Regions from separate parts of the Shewanella sp. SM95 genome, predicted to be linked through region 3. Evidence: predicted binding sites of a transcription regulator. Region 3 holds the regulator's gene; each other region holds the start of a gene.
What was found. Region 3 encodes sigma-54, which starts transcription at its own class of promoters, with help from an activator protein. Its sites were predicted from a motif close to GTTGGCACGNNNNTNGNNT; they were not measured.

Region 1 (4,255 bases), on a different contig from region 3:
TTTTTCCCCACGGGCGTCGCCTTGCCCGATGGCATAAAGGGCAGTTCCTCACCAGTTCTATCTTCGTATAATTGCCCTGCGATAAGGTCGTATTCATCTACAAAAGGGTAAGCATAGGCATCTCGCTCTGGCCAAGCGACTAAACGTGCTAGGGTGTCAGGCTGATTAACCACACCTTCGAAAATTTCTTTACCAAGTGAAATCAAAAAACACCTAAACTCGGCAAAAGCATATTCAGAATCACAGCCCGTAATAATGTAAGCCGCCCCCCAAACAGACCACAAATAACTACGGCGCATCTGCTGACCAAAGATTTTATCGAAAGCTTTTAACTCTTCATTACTCAATTCGGCAAGTTTCTGCTTCAGTGCTTGAGTCAAAGACTCCTGTGATTGCGCAGCTTCCGTTCGCGTGACTAACCCCCAAAACTCAACTTCTGTCATAAACGTCACCTATTAGAGCCTCTAGCAAAAAGGCATATTCTACACGATATTACGGTTATACTGGACTCGGATTAGGGCATTTCCTACACTTGCTCATCTTCTACGCTACCTGTCTACACATACATTTATGCCTAAACGTCTTATACTACTGATCACGTTATATTGCCTCTTCAGCATTGCTGCACTTTGGCGTACTGTGATGACTCAATCCCTTGATGTATTCACCCTAGGTGTCCTCCCCGTGCTCGTTGGCATACTCATACGCGCGCCGTGGTCTAGCTTAGTGTTGAAAATTTATATTGGCATGCAAACCTTAGGATTCTCGGCACTGGGGATTACAGCAATTATTGCCTATCGCATTACCCCTGAGGATGTAAAAGTGGTTGTTTCTGGCCACAACATTCCTATGTTGCCACTCACAGTGAGCATTATTGTTATTTTACTCGTGCAGTATTGGATCGCATTTTCTAAGGTCACGAGACACTATTTGACCCGCCAAACTCAGTAATGGACTTTGTTGCTAAGCTGTTATCAATAGCGTAGCTTAGCGACCCAGTAAAATACTTACGACTCTTAACTTGAAGTAGACTATGAGCCATTTATCGCCCAGCGAACTTTCCATTCTTTTAGTAGAACCTTCAGAGACACAGCGTCGAATTATTATTCAGCGCTTACAACAAGAAGGCATTCTCAGCATTCAAACCGCAGAAAACATAGAAGCGGCTAAAGATATTATTGCTCGCCATAAACCTGACCTTATTGCGAGCGCCATGCATTTCGATGATGGCACTGCCATCGATCTCTTGGGCTACTTAAGGGCCAACGCTGACTGCAAAGATATCCAATTTATGCTGGTCTCGAGTGAGTGCCGCCGTGAGCAACTTGAAATATTCCGCCAATCGGGTGTAGTAGCGATTCTACCTAAACCCTTCAGTGCCGACCATTTAGGTACAGCATTGAATGCCACGATTGATTTACTCAGCCACGATGAACTCGACCTGAGTAATTTCGATGTACAAGATGTACGTGTATTAGTGGTCGATGATAGCCGTATGGCAAGAAACGTCATTAAACGTACGATTGGTAACTTAGGGATGAAGCTAATTACCGAGGCCGAGGATGGCGCGCAAGCCATAGCGTTAATGAAACACAATATGTTCGACTTAGTGATCACTGATTACAATATGCCGAGTGTAGATGGGCTAGCTTTGACACAATTTATCCGCAATGAAAGCCAACAATCGCACATTCCCATCTTGATGGTGTCTTCCGAAGCCAACGATACCCACCTCAGCAATGTGTCCCAAGCGGGTGTAAATGCCTTATGTGACAAACCCTTTGAACCCAAACTTGTTAAAAAATTACTCTATCAACTGTTAGAAGAATAAAACCAGAATAAAACTTAAGTCACGAACTGAGTAAATATTCTGCGCTTTACTGAACATCCTGCTGCACGCTAGACGCAAAAGGCTTTCCAAGTGCTAAACCTTATGGCATGTTAGGCACGCTTATTTCAAATAAATCTACGGAAAGAAGAGACAATAAAAATGAACAAAACTGAACTAATCGCCAAAATTGCAGAAAATGCCGATCTAACGAAAGTAGAAGCAGCACGCGCATTGAAGTCTTTTGAAGCAGCTATTACCGAATCAATGAAAAATGGTGACAAAATCTCCATCGTAGGTTTCGGTTCTTTTGAAACAGCGACTCGTGCCGCTCGCACTGGCCGTAACCCACAAACGGGTAAAGAAATTCAAATTGCTGAAGCGACAGTGCCTAAGTTTAAAGCGGGTAAAACCCTACGTGACAGCGTAAACTAAGTTATAAAATTCAATACAACGCCTCCATTGTGAGGCGTTTTTTTTGCCCAATTCCAGTGAAGCACTGAATATTTTTTGCACAACAAAAGTGCGCCTCTGCCCCACAAACTGGCAAATAAAAACATTTCATTAACATTGTGAATTCTAATACCTTGTTTTACATGGCATTGTAATAGTGGCATGTGATTAGCAAATCCTTCCTTAGAAAAAACCAAGATGCACTAATGAACACAGCTGACTTTGAGTGTGCCAATGGTGAATCGATAAATAAGTCAATCGAGGGGATGAGCATGAAGAAATCACTGTACAGCGTTTTGGCCTTATCGACGGGAATGTTACTGGCAGGCAACGCCTTTGCAGCCGTATCAGGCAACATTGGCGGTACCTCTAATTATCTATGGCGCGGTGCGGCCCAAACTAAAGATGCGGTCGCAATCCAAGGTGGCCTTGACTACAGCCACGATTCTGGATTTTATGCGGGAACTTGGGCATCGAATGTGGATTTTGGTGATGATACTAGCTACGAGCTTGATCTATATGCGGGTTATGGCGGCAGTATTACCGAAGACATCAGCTACGACTTTGGCTATCTCTACTACGCCTATCCAGACGCGCCGGGCAGTATTGATTTTGGTGAGCTCCATGCTGCTGTCACGTGGAAATGGCTCGAACTTGCTTACTCCCAAGTCATCAATGCCGGTGACGATCTGGCCGCCGATCCTTTAGATAATAAAGATCTCAGTTATCTTGCCGCGACGGTATCCGTTCCTCTCACTGAAAAGCTGAGTTTATCAGTGCACTATGGTTACTCAAACGGTGATGTCGTCCAATCTTGGTTTGGCGAAGATAATTATGCCGACTATAACGTGACTCTCAGCGCAGATACCAGCATAGGCACAGTGTCATTTATGGTCTCAGATACCGATCTCACCGATGATGATGCCAAACTAGTACTCGGATATTCCTACAGTTTTGATCTATAAGCTCTAAACCTAAAAAACGCCACCTTAAAAAGTGGCGTCATTTTATCACTATCACCAATTAGGCAATAATTGACCGGTTTGTTTTACGGGCCGCAACCATTTTCTCGATATACTCAACAATGGGCTCAGTCACTGAAATCCCTGTTGTTTGCTCAATCCCTTCAATGCCTGGCGCCGAATTAACCTCAAGGATCAGTGGGCCACGGTTAGAACGTAAAATATCTACTCCCGCGACAACCAATCCCATCGCCTTCACAGCGGCAATAGCCATTTTACGCTCAACAGAGGTGATTTTTACCACCTCACCACAACCACCTAAATGCAGATTAGAGCGGAAATCGCCCTCGGGACCTTGACGCTTCATCGAAGCAACCACCTTGTCACCGACAACAAAACAACGAATATCACTACCATTGGATTCTTTAATGTATTCCTGTACTAAGATATTCGCTTTGAGCCCCAAGAATGCTTCAATCACGCTCTCAGCAGCCGTTTTAGTTTCAGCGAGTACGACACCAATCCCTTGAGTGCCTTCGAGTAATTTAATGACTAACGGAGCGCCGCCCACCATATTGATGAGATCTGGGATATCATTTGGCTTATTGGCAAAACCCGTCACTGGCATGCCAATCCCTTTGCGGGAAAGTAGTTGCAGTGCCCGCAATTTGTCCCGCGAACGCGCAATGGAGATTGAATCATTCGCGGCATATACGCCCATCATTTCAAACTGACGTACAACGGCACAACCATAAAAAGTCACGCTAGCATGAATACGCGGAATGATGGCATCAAACCCAACTAATTCAGTACCTTCATAATGAATGCTAGGTTTAATAGAATTAATATTCATGTAGCAATTCAGCGTATTGATCACGACCGCTTCATGTCCACGACTTTGGCAAGCCGCGACTAAGCGTTGTGTTGAATACAACTGGGGGAATTGGGATAAAATACCTATTTTCATTGCTGAGTGACCAACTTAAGCATGAGTGAATAAACCGTTCTGCGG
Region 2 (4,255 bases), on a different contig from region 3:
TTGTTCACTATTAGTATCACTTTAACGGCATGAGTAGTTCTCTCATTTTATTGATTAAGGTGACATGAAGAAACTTCCTTTTGAGCTTCCATTTGAGTTAGATACGCTGCAGCAACTCATTGATACTCATCATCTTAAGTTAGATTATCAGATCCTTGCCGACATTCCATTCCGCCAAGAGCATTTCCCCCTTTACAGTGTTGAGTTAGGTGGTACAGATACGCCTTGTCCGACAGTACTCTTTGTGGGGGGCGTGCATGGGGTTGAGCGTATTGGATCTCAAGTTATTTTGGCATTGTTAAACAGTTTATTGCAGCGGCTTGTTTGGGATAAACACCTACAACAGATGCTAACGGGCCTGCGGTTAGCTTTTGTACCTGTAGTGAATCCTGTTGGGTTATTCATGGGAACGCGGGGCAATGGTAATCAAGTGGATTTGATGCGTAACGCTCCGATAGAATCCCGTGAAAAAGTGTCCTTTATGGTGGGAGGACAGCGTATATCGTCACGGCTGCCCTGGTATCGCGGTATTGGGGGAATGGAGCTGGAAACTGCGGGCTTAGTTGCCTATGTACAACAACTGTTGAGTCGCAGCACAAGTTTGATTTCGCTCGATGCCCACTCGGGATTTGGCTTGAGTGATCATATCTGGTTCCCCTACGCCCATACCCGTACCGCCTTCGAAAATGCCAATTATATTTTTCATCTAAAACAATTATTTGAACAGAGTTATCCCCATCACGGCCATTATCGGTTGGCGCCGCAGAGCCAGTTTTATAGCACTCATGGTGATATTTGGGATTATCTCTATCGCCAGCACCAAGTGGCAGATCCTTCTGCTCAGGTGCCATTTTTACCTTTGACATTAGAGATGGGATCTTGGGCATGGATAAAGAAGAATCCTAGACAAATATTTAATTTTGCTGGCTTTTTTAATCCACAAAAAACACATCGTCACCACAGGATTTTACGCAGGCATACAGTACTCATGCAATTTATGATGGAAGCGGCCTATGCCCAATCGTTAGAGCAGTTAACACCTGAACGTTTGACTGAGCTGACAGAGTGCGCACGGCATTATTGGTATCGGGAGTCTCAGTCATGACCACTTGGGTGTTATTAAGGGGATTAATGCGTGATCAGCGCCATTGGAATGGTTTCGATCAGCGTCTGCGACAAAAGGGATTGCGAGTGCTGACACCGGATCTTCCGGGCAATGGGACGCTATCCCACGAATTAAGTCCGCTTAAGATTGCCGATTATGCCCATGCCGTGTGGCAGCAATTGGATGAGCAGGTACAGGAAGGGGAGACTATTTATCTCCTCGGCTTGTCTATGGGCGGTATGTTGGCGTTGGAAATGGCATGCCAGCGACCTTGGCAGATAAGGCATGCCTTTGTATTAAACAGCAGTGCGGCGAATTTATCGTCTTGGTATCAAAGATTTAACCCGCTGAATGCATTGAAGGCTTTTTTCATGCGGGCTCGGGGTGACGCTTTACATCCAATCGAGTCGACTATAGTGCGTTTAACCAGTTTTCGTCATCGGCGAGACCGAGATTTAATTGTCAAGTGGAGTGAGTTTCGCCGCGATACCACATCAAGTAGACGCAATGTATGGCGACAACTTTGGGCGGCTTTTCAATACCAATGTCCATTGACAGTGGAAGTACCGATAACTGTGCTCTGCGGTGACCGTGATGCGCTGGTGAGTATGGCATCGAGTAAGGCGTTAGCACGGCATTTTTACACCGATTTGATTGTACTCGCGTATTGTGGTCACGATGCCGCTATAGATGCACCCGCAAAACTGGCGCATTATCTGTTGGACATTGTGGGGGCGACTAAGCTGCAAGTGCAGTTTTCTGTGGATAGTGAGCCTGCCAATACTCAATATGATTGCAACGATTTATTGGAGGAAGAAATAGCCTTAAACGAAGCGATATTTGCTGTATGGGATGACAAAGCGCTATCCACTCTTGAAACCAAATAATCGAGAGTGAATAGCGCAGTTAACACATTGTCTTATTAAGCTTTAGCCACTACGGTTTGGCCTATCGGTGTGAGGCTGAGTAAAGCTAACTTAAGATGCTGTATCCCAAAGGGAATACCGATAATCGTCACAAAACAAGCTAAGGCGTGGACCAAATGCCCTATGGCTAACCAGATCCCAAACAGTAAGAACCAAATGATATTTCCTACCATGCCTAATGCACCTGTGCCCAAGTCTTCACGTCCAGTTAAGTGGCGACGGTTCATTTGTTCTTGGCCGAAGGGCCAAAAGGTCATTTCGCCGATAACAAAACAGGCGCGGCCGAAGGGAATACCAATGATACTGATAAAACACAGGATACCTGCAAGCCACCAAGCGAGTCCCATTACAAATCCGCCGAGTACAAACCAAGCTATGTTGAATATTAAGCGTAATACAGCCATTGAAAACTCCTTATGTTTACCCTGTTAGCCTTTATCGTTAGCTTCGATAAATTGAATATATGTCAATGTCTAAGCGATAACTATGCCAACTATTTAAATTATTCATAATCAATGGGTTAATTATATGTATTCGAGATTCATGTGTCATTTTCACTAGTTTTTCGCCAAATTGATAATTTCTTAAGGGCGTAACAGGAAGGGCGGAGTTACACTAGCCTTCCCTTAACTGGTTTAAAAACCAGATAATTTAATTGTTTGAGTCGCTTGATGTTTGCAAATTCCCCTGTCGAACCCTTTGCCTTTGCTGGCAGAGACATTTTCCTAAAACGTGATGATTTACTGCATCCGGCGTTTAGTGGCAATAAAGCACGCAAATTCGGCTATTTTTTAGATCATGAGTTTGCTGGCATCAGCAAGGTGATAGGTCATGGCTCGCCATTAGCTAACTCACTGTATTCATTGTCAACATTAGCGAATATGAAAGGCTGGCAATGTGATTTTTATGTAGATCATATTGCCAGTCAAGTGGTTAAACATCCTACGGGCAATTACGCTGCCGCTTTAGCGAATGGCGCTAATATTATCGATTTAAGTGTGTTAATAGCACAAAAGCAGGCGTGCACTCCGTCGCAATCTGAACCTCACGTTTTGTCAAATCTTAATGCTAGGCCTGACCCTACAGCGCAAGTGGGCGATGTGCGACTGAGTTGCCAAGATTATATCGAGGCTCAAGTACTCGTGAATGAGCCGACGGCGCTTTTTATCCCTGAGGGGGGTCGTTGTGCTTACGCTGAATACGGGGTAAATAGATTGGCGCAAGAGATAGTACAGTTTGCGAAGGCGAATGGATTGATTGATTTAACGGTGTTTTTACCTTCGGGGACGGGAACGACAGCATTATTTTTAAATCAGTATTTTATCCGTCAGCAAACGGATATTCGCGTCATGACTTGTGCCGTTGTCGGTGGCGATGATTATTTGCGCTTGCAATTTTCGTTGCTTAATACCAATACCAGTGAGCATCCACAGATTGTTAATGTCGGCAAGAAATATCATTTTGGTAAACTTTATCCGGAATTTTATGCCATGTGGCAGCGGGTCTGCGCCTCAGGCGTGCAGTTTGAATTACTCTACGATCCCTTAGGTTTTATTGTGCTTGAGGAATATTTACAAGGCGGAGGATCTCGTCCTGTGATGTATATCCACCAAGGTGGCTTACTCGGGAACGAGACCATGTTGCCACGTTATCAGCGTAAATTTGGGCAAAGTGGCTCATCCTGTGCCTCTGATCATTGACTTAGTGACGCTAAGACATAATATGTTTGAAGCTATGTAATGCTAAATTAAGCTGATGATTTGGAACGATGGGGAATATCAATGACTGAAGCGGAATATCTCGCCAATTACGATCCTAAGGTTTTTAAGGCTCAGCTACTGACAGTGGATGCCGTATTGTTTACCTATCACGATCAGCAACTTAAAGTACTCTTAGTACAACGCTCAAATCATCCATTTTTAGGTTTATGGGGATTACCTGGTGGGTTTATCGATGAAAATTGCGATCAATCCCTTGAGCAAACTGTATTACGTAAACTGCATGAGAAAACCGCGGTAGTGCCACCTTATATTGAGCAGCTATGCACTGTGGGTAATCGTAGTCGTGATGTAAGAGGCTGGTCTGTGACTGTGTGTTATACCGCCTTGATGAGTTATCAAGCTTGCCAAATTCAGATTGATTCAGTGAGTGATGTTAAGTGGTGGCCATTAGCAGATGTGTTGCAGATGCCCTTGGCGTTTGATCATCTGCAGTTAATTGAGCA
Region 3 (4,255 bases):
TAAGGAAGAAGCTCGTTAACTCAGTATCTGGAGGTAGGCTAGCGAGTTGTTTCACTAAGACCTTATCCTGCTCAGGCATGTTACGCACGTCGACACTGATGGCGACGAGATCGTTACTGCCTTTGAGTTGCTCAAGCAAACTGCCAATCAATGGCAAGGGAAGGTTATCGACACAATAATAGCCGAGATCTTCGAGTACCCTAAGGGCGACAGATTTGCCTGAGCCTGAGCGGCCCGACACTATGACCAGTTTCATCCAGTGATTACCTGATAGAGTTCCGTTTCATCATGCGTCTTGCGTAATTGCTTTAATATTTGCTTGTCGCTCAGCTTTTCGGCCATGCAAGACAAGGTACTTAAGTGCTGCTGACATTGGTCTGCAGGCACCAGTAGTGCAAATAAAATATCAACAGGTTGCTTATCGATAGCATCAAATGCTATCGGCTCTTCACACTTAATTAGTATGGCAATGGGCTGATCTATATCGGCTAGTCGACCATGTGGAATGGCGATGCCGTTACCTATACCTGTGCTCCCCATCTTTTCGCGCGCCACTAGGCTTTCGAATATCTCTTGAGATGAGAGGGTCGGGTACTGGGCAGCGACTAAGTCGCTGATGAGTTCCAGTACCTTTTTCTTGCTGCCCGGAGTGGCGCAGGTAGTGCACTCCGGCCGCAGTATGGTACAAAGTTCCATTATTAGTGTTTTGTTAACTTCTCTTTGTGTTTAATAACCTGACGGTCAAGCTTGTCAATCAGGGCGTCTATAGCGGCATACATGTCAGCATGCTCTGAAGTAGCAAAAACTTCACCACCTATGAGGTTTATTCTCGCTTCGGCAATCTGTTGCATTTTCTCAACATTGAGCACAACGTGCACATTATTGATCTGTTCGAAATGGCGTTCAAGTTTTGAAAACTTTTCTTCTACATATGCACGTAACGATTCGGTAATTTCGATATGGTGCCCACTTAGGTTTATTTGCATAGAAACGTCCTCCGATATCCACTGTAGGTTATAAACTTTTACGCTGATTAGAAGGTGGAATAAGCATAGCCTCTCGGTACTTCGCAATGGTTCTGCGGGCTACGTTGATCCCTTGTTCTGCCAGAAGTTGTGCCATCTTACTATCGCTTAATGGTTTTTTCTGGTTTTCCGCTGCAACCAGTTTCTTGATAAAGGCTCTGATTGCTGTGGATGAGCACTCACCACCATCGTCAGTACCGACGTGGCTAGAGAAGAAGTATTTTAGTTCAAAAAGTCCCTTAGGGGTATGCATGTATTTTTGAGTTGTGACCCGTGAGATGGTGGACTCATGCATTTCTACCGCTTCGGCAATATCGTTAAGCACCATAGGCTTCATGGCTTCTTCACCGTACTCAAAGAAACCTTGCTGATATTGCACTATGCAATTAGCAACTTTAAGCAAAGTATCGTTACGGCTTTCTAGGCTCTTAATAAACCATTTAGCCTCTTGCAGATGGCCGCGAATAAATTGGCTATCGGCTTGGTTTTTGGTACTGCGTGCCATAGAAGCATAATGTTGATTTACATTGATTTTGGGCATGCAGTCAGGATTAAGCTCAACGACCCAGCGGCCATTTTTCTTCGACACAGACACATCTGGGATAACGTATTCGTCATTATTGGGCGTGATCAACAAACCTGGGCGAGGATTGAGGGTTTGGATAAGTGCTATACCATCCCTTAATTCATCTTCTTTTAATTTAGTCTTACGCATCAATAATCTAAAATCACGGGCGGCGATCAGATCTAAATGATCTTTGATCAGCATGCGGGCGTTTTCTAGGTTGGGAGTATCAGCGGCGAAATGCGACAGTTGGATCAGCAGGCATTCACTTAAATCGCGTGCGGCAACGCCTATGGGATCAAAATGCTGAATGCGCTTGAGTACGGCTTCGACTTCGTCAAGCTCAACTTCAGGATTGCCCATGGCTTCGAGAATTTCTTCAGTGCTTTGGGTGAGATAGCCCTGATCGTCGATGGCATCAATAATGGCGGTGGCAATGGCTAAATCGGTTTCAGAAAACGGCGTGAGGTTTTTTTGCCATTCTAAGTGTTCGTACAAACCTTCACTGGTCTCGCCTTGGAAGGGCATATCGTCTTCACGACTGCCGCCGGGGCCTGAGTTTGGGGAGGCGGTAAACACTTCATCCCATGTGGTGTCCATGGGGAGCTCATCGGGCATGGATTCTTTGGTTAGCGACTCTGCCGTGTCTATGGTGGAGCTGTCTTTTTCTGGTGGCAGAGTGCTAGATTCACTGAAATCCGTATCGGATAGCGTTTGGTTTACAGGGGGTTTAGTGGCGTCGAATTGATCCTCTTCCAGCTCGAGAAGGGGATTAGAATCTAATGCTTGCTGGATCTCTTGCTGCAGTTCTAATGACGACAGTTGCAACAGACGTATGGCCTGTTGTAATTGTGGCGTCATGGTTAACTGTTGACCCAGTTTGAGCTGGAGTGACGCTTTCATGTTACCGCTGATCCCTACGTTATTATTGTTGGAGGAGGTCGCTTATTATCATTTTGAGTGAAGCCTAATGGCGGTATAAATTGTCTCCATAGGCTTCGCTCGATTAACTATAGCCTGAATTGTTCACCTAAGTACACAGCCCTAACTTGCTGATTGTCTAAGATCTCTGCTGGAGTTCCTTCGGCAATCAGGTTTCCGTGACTCACAATATAAGCATGTTCACATACATCTAATGTCTCGCGGACATTATGGTCTGTGATCAGTACGCCAAGGCCGCGACTTTTGAGTTGTTCGATAATCTTCTTGATGTCGATAACCGAAATAGGATCGACGCCGGCAAACGGTTCATCGAGCAAAATGAACTTAGGATTAGCGGCTAAAGCCCGCGCAATTTCGACGCGACGACGTTCGCCACCCGACAATGACATGCCTTGGCTGTCACGGATGTGGGTGATATGAAACTCTTCGAGCAGATGTTCTAGTTCTTCTTCTCGTTCTTCGTTTTTAAGTTCTTTACGAGTTTGCAGTACGGCCATGATGTTGTCATGAACAGTTAGCTTACGAAAGATACTGGCTTCCTGCGGTAAGTAACCTATGCCTTTGCGGGCACGCAGATGCATAGGATCTGCGGTTAAATCATCATCGTCGATAAAGATATGCCCCTTATCGCTCTTCACTAGCCCGACAACCATGTAAAAGGTCGTGGTTTTACCGGCACCGTTTGGACCGAGTAGGCCAACGACTTGACCGGTTTTTACCGTCAGACTGACGTCTTTAACCACTTGGCGACTCTTGTAACTTTTTGCCAGATTTTGTGCTCTTAAGGTGATTTGGGTCATTTAGAGTCCTGCTTTTTTACAGGTTTATCCGCCGGAGCGTCTGATTTAGCATCATCTTGATAGTTTTCAGGCTGAATAATAGTGATCACGCGATCGTCACCACTGCCAGTACTCTCGGCCATCAATTTCTGTTGAATCATGTTATAGCGGATTAAATTGCCTGTAACTTGGCTACCTGCTTGATCTAATGACGCCATACCTTTCAGTGTTAAGGTGCGGCTTGCCATATCGTAACGAATTTCTTTCGCGCTTGCCGATGCTGGGCGACCATCGTCTAATATTTGGCTATACGTAGCAGGGTTGCCTGTGGCGACCAAAGTTTTGCTATTTTCACCTTCAGCGGAAAATGCACGCAGTTCATTTGCTTGGATTTTTATTGAGCCTTGGGTAACTTCAACTGGACCAAAGAAGATGATCTGGTTGTTTTTGATATCCGCAGTTTGGCTCACAGCTTTAATTTTGACTTCTTGCTTTAAGTCGCCCACTTTCGCGAAAGCACTCATGCTCATAATTAGCATTAGGCTGGCAAGTAATACGTTATTTTGCTTCATATGTTCCTACTACCTGACTGGTCAATTGCACTTCTTGCGCGTTGAGGTCGGCATAAAGGCCTTGGCCTTGAATATTAAAATCTTTCCCTGTGACGTAAATGGTACGGTCAGAGGTCATTATCATAGTGTTGAGATCGAGTTCCAGATAACTGGTGGACAAGGTCTGAATCGGTTCTTCTGGGCTAATGGCATCGATAATAACATTATTTTCTAATACAACCTTGCCAGTTTCCTTGTTTAGCTTGCCCTGATCAGCCCTGAGCTGCCATTGTGCTTTACCTTGGTCTGGATAAACAAGATAAACAGGTTGAGTAAAGAAAGTTTGATTCGTTGAATCATAATGTTCCATGTGTTTCGCCGTCACACGGCTAT

Region 1: the regulator sigma-54 is predicted to act here: its motif matches at 2,438-2,456, upstream of L5M29_RS11385 (TorF family putative porin).
Region 2: the regulator sigma-54 is predicted to act here: its motif matches at 2,507-2,525, upstream of L5M29_RS13035 (YccF domain-containing protein).

Annotation. Positions count from the first base shown of each region.
Region 1 covers NZ_JAKKSE010000008.1:168,921-173,175, forward strand. The annotation lists gene L5M29_RS11365 (DUF4240 domain-containing protein) at 1-443, opposite strand, end outside; gene L5M29_RS11370 (hypothetical protein) at 571-951, shown strand; gene L5M29_RS11375 (response regulator) at 1,034-1,831, shown strand; gene L5M29_RS11380 (HU family DNA-binding protein) at 1,991-2,263, shown strand; gene L5M29_RS11385 (TorF family putative porin) at 2,554-3,246, shown strand; gene rimK (30S ribosomal protein S6--L-glutamate ligase) at 3,305-4,210, opposite strand.
Region 2 covers NZ_JAKKSE010000011.1:34,677-38,931, forward strand. The annotation lists gene L5M29_RS13025 (M14 family metallopeptidase) at 65-1,105, shown strand; gene L5M29_RS13030 (alpha/beta fold hydrolase) at 1,102-1,992, shown strand; gene L5M29_RS13035 (YccF domain-containing protein) at 2,028-2,435, opposite strand; gene L5M29_RS13040 (pyridoxal-phosphate dependent enzyme) at 2,703-3,731, shown strand; gene L5M29_RS13045 (NrtR DNA-binding winged helix domain-containing protein) at 3,813-4,255, shown strand, end outside.
Region 3 covers NZ_JAKKSE010000018.1:66,530-70,784, reverse strand. The annotation lists gene rapZ (RNase adapter RapZ) at 1-256, opposite strand, end outside; gene ptsN (PTS IIA-like nitrogen regulatory protein PtsN) at 253-696, opposite strand; gene hpf (ribosome hibernation promoting factor) at 699-986, opposite strand; gene L5M29_RS17700 (RNA polymerase factor sigma-54) at 1,015-2,493, opposite strand; gene lptB (LPS export ABC transporter ATP-binding protein) at 2,601-3,332, opposite strand; gene lptA (lipopolysaccharide transport periplasmic protein LptA) at 3,329-3,883, opposite strand; gene lptC (LPS export ABC transporter periplasmic protein LptC) at 3,870-4,255, opposite strand, start outside.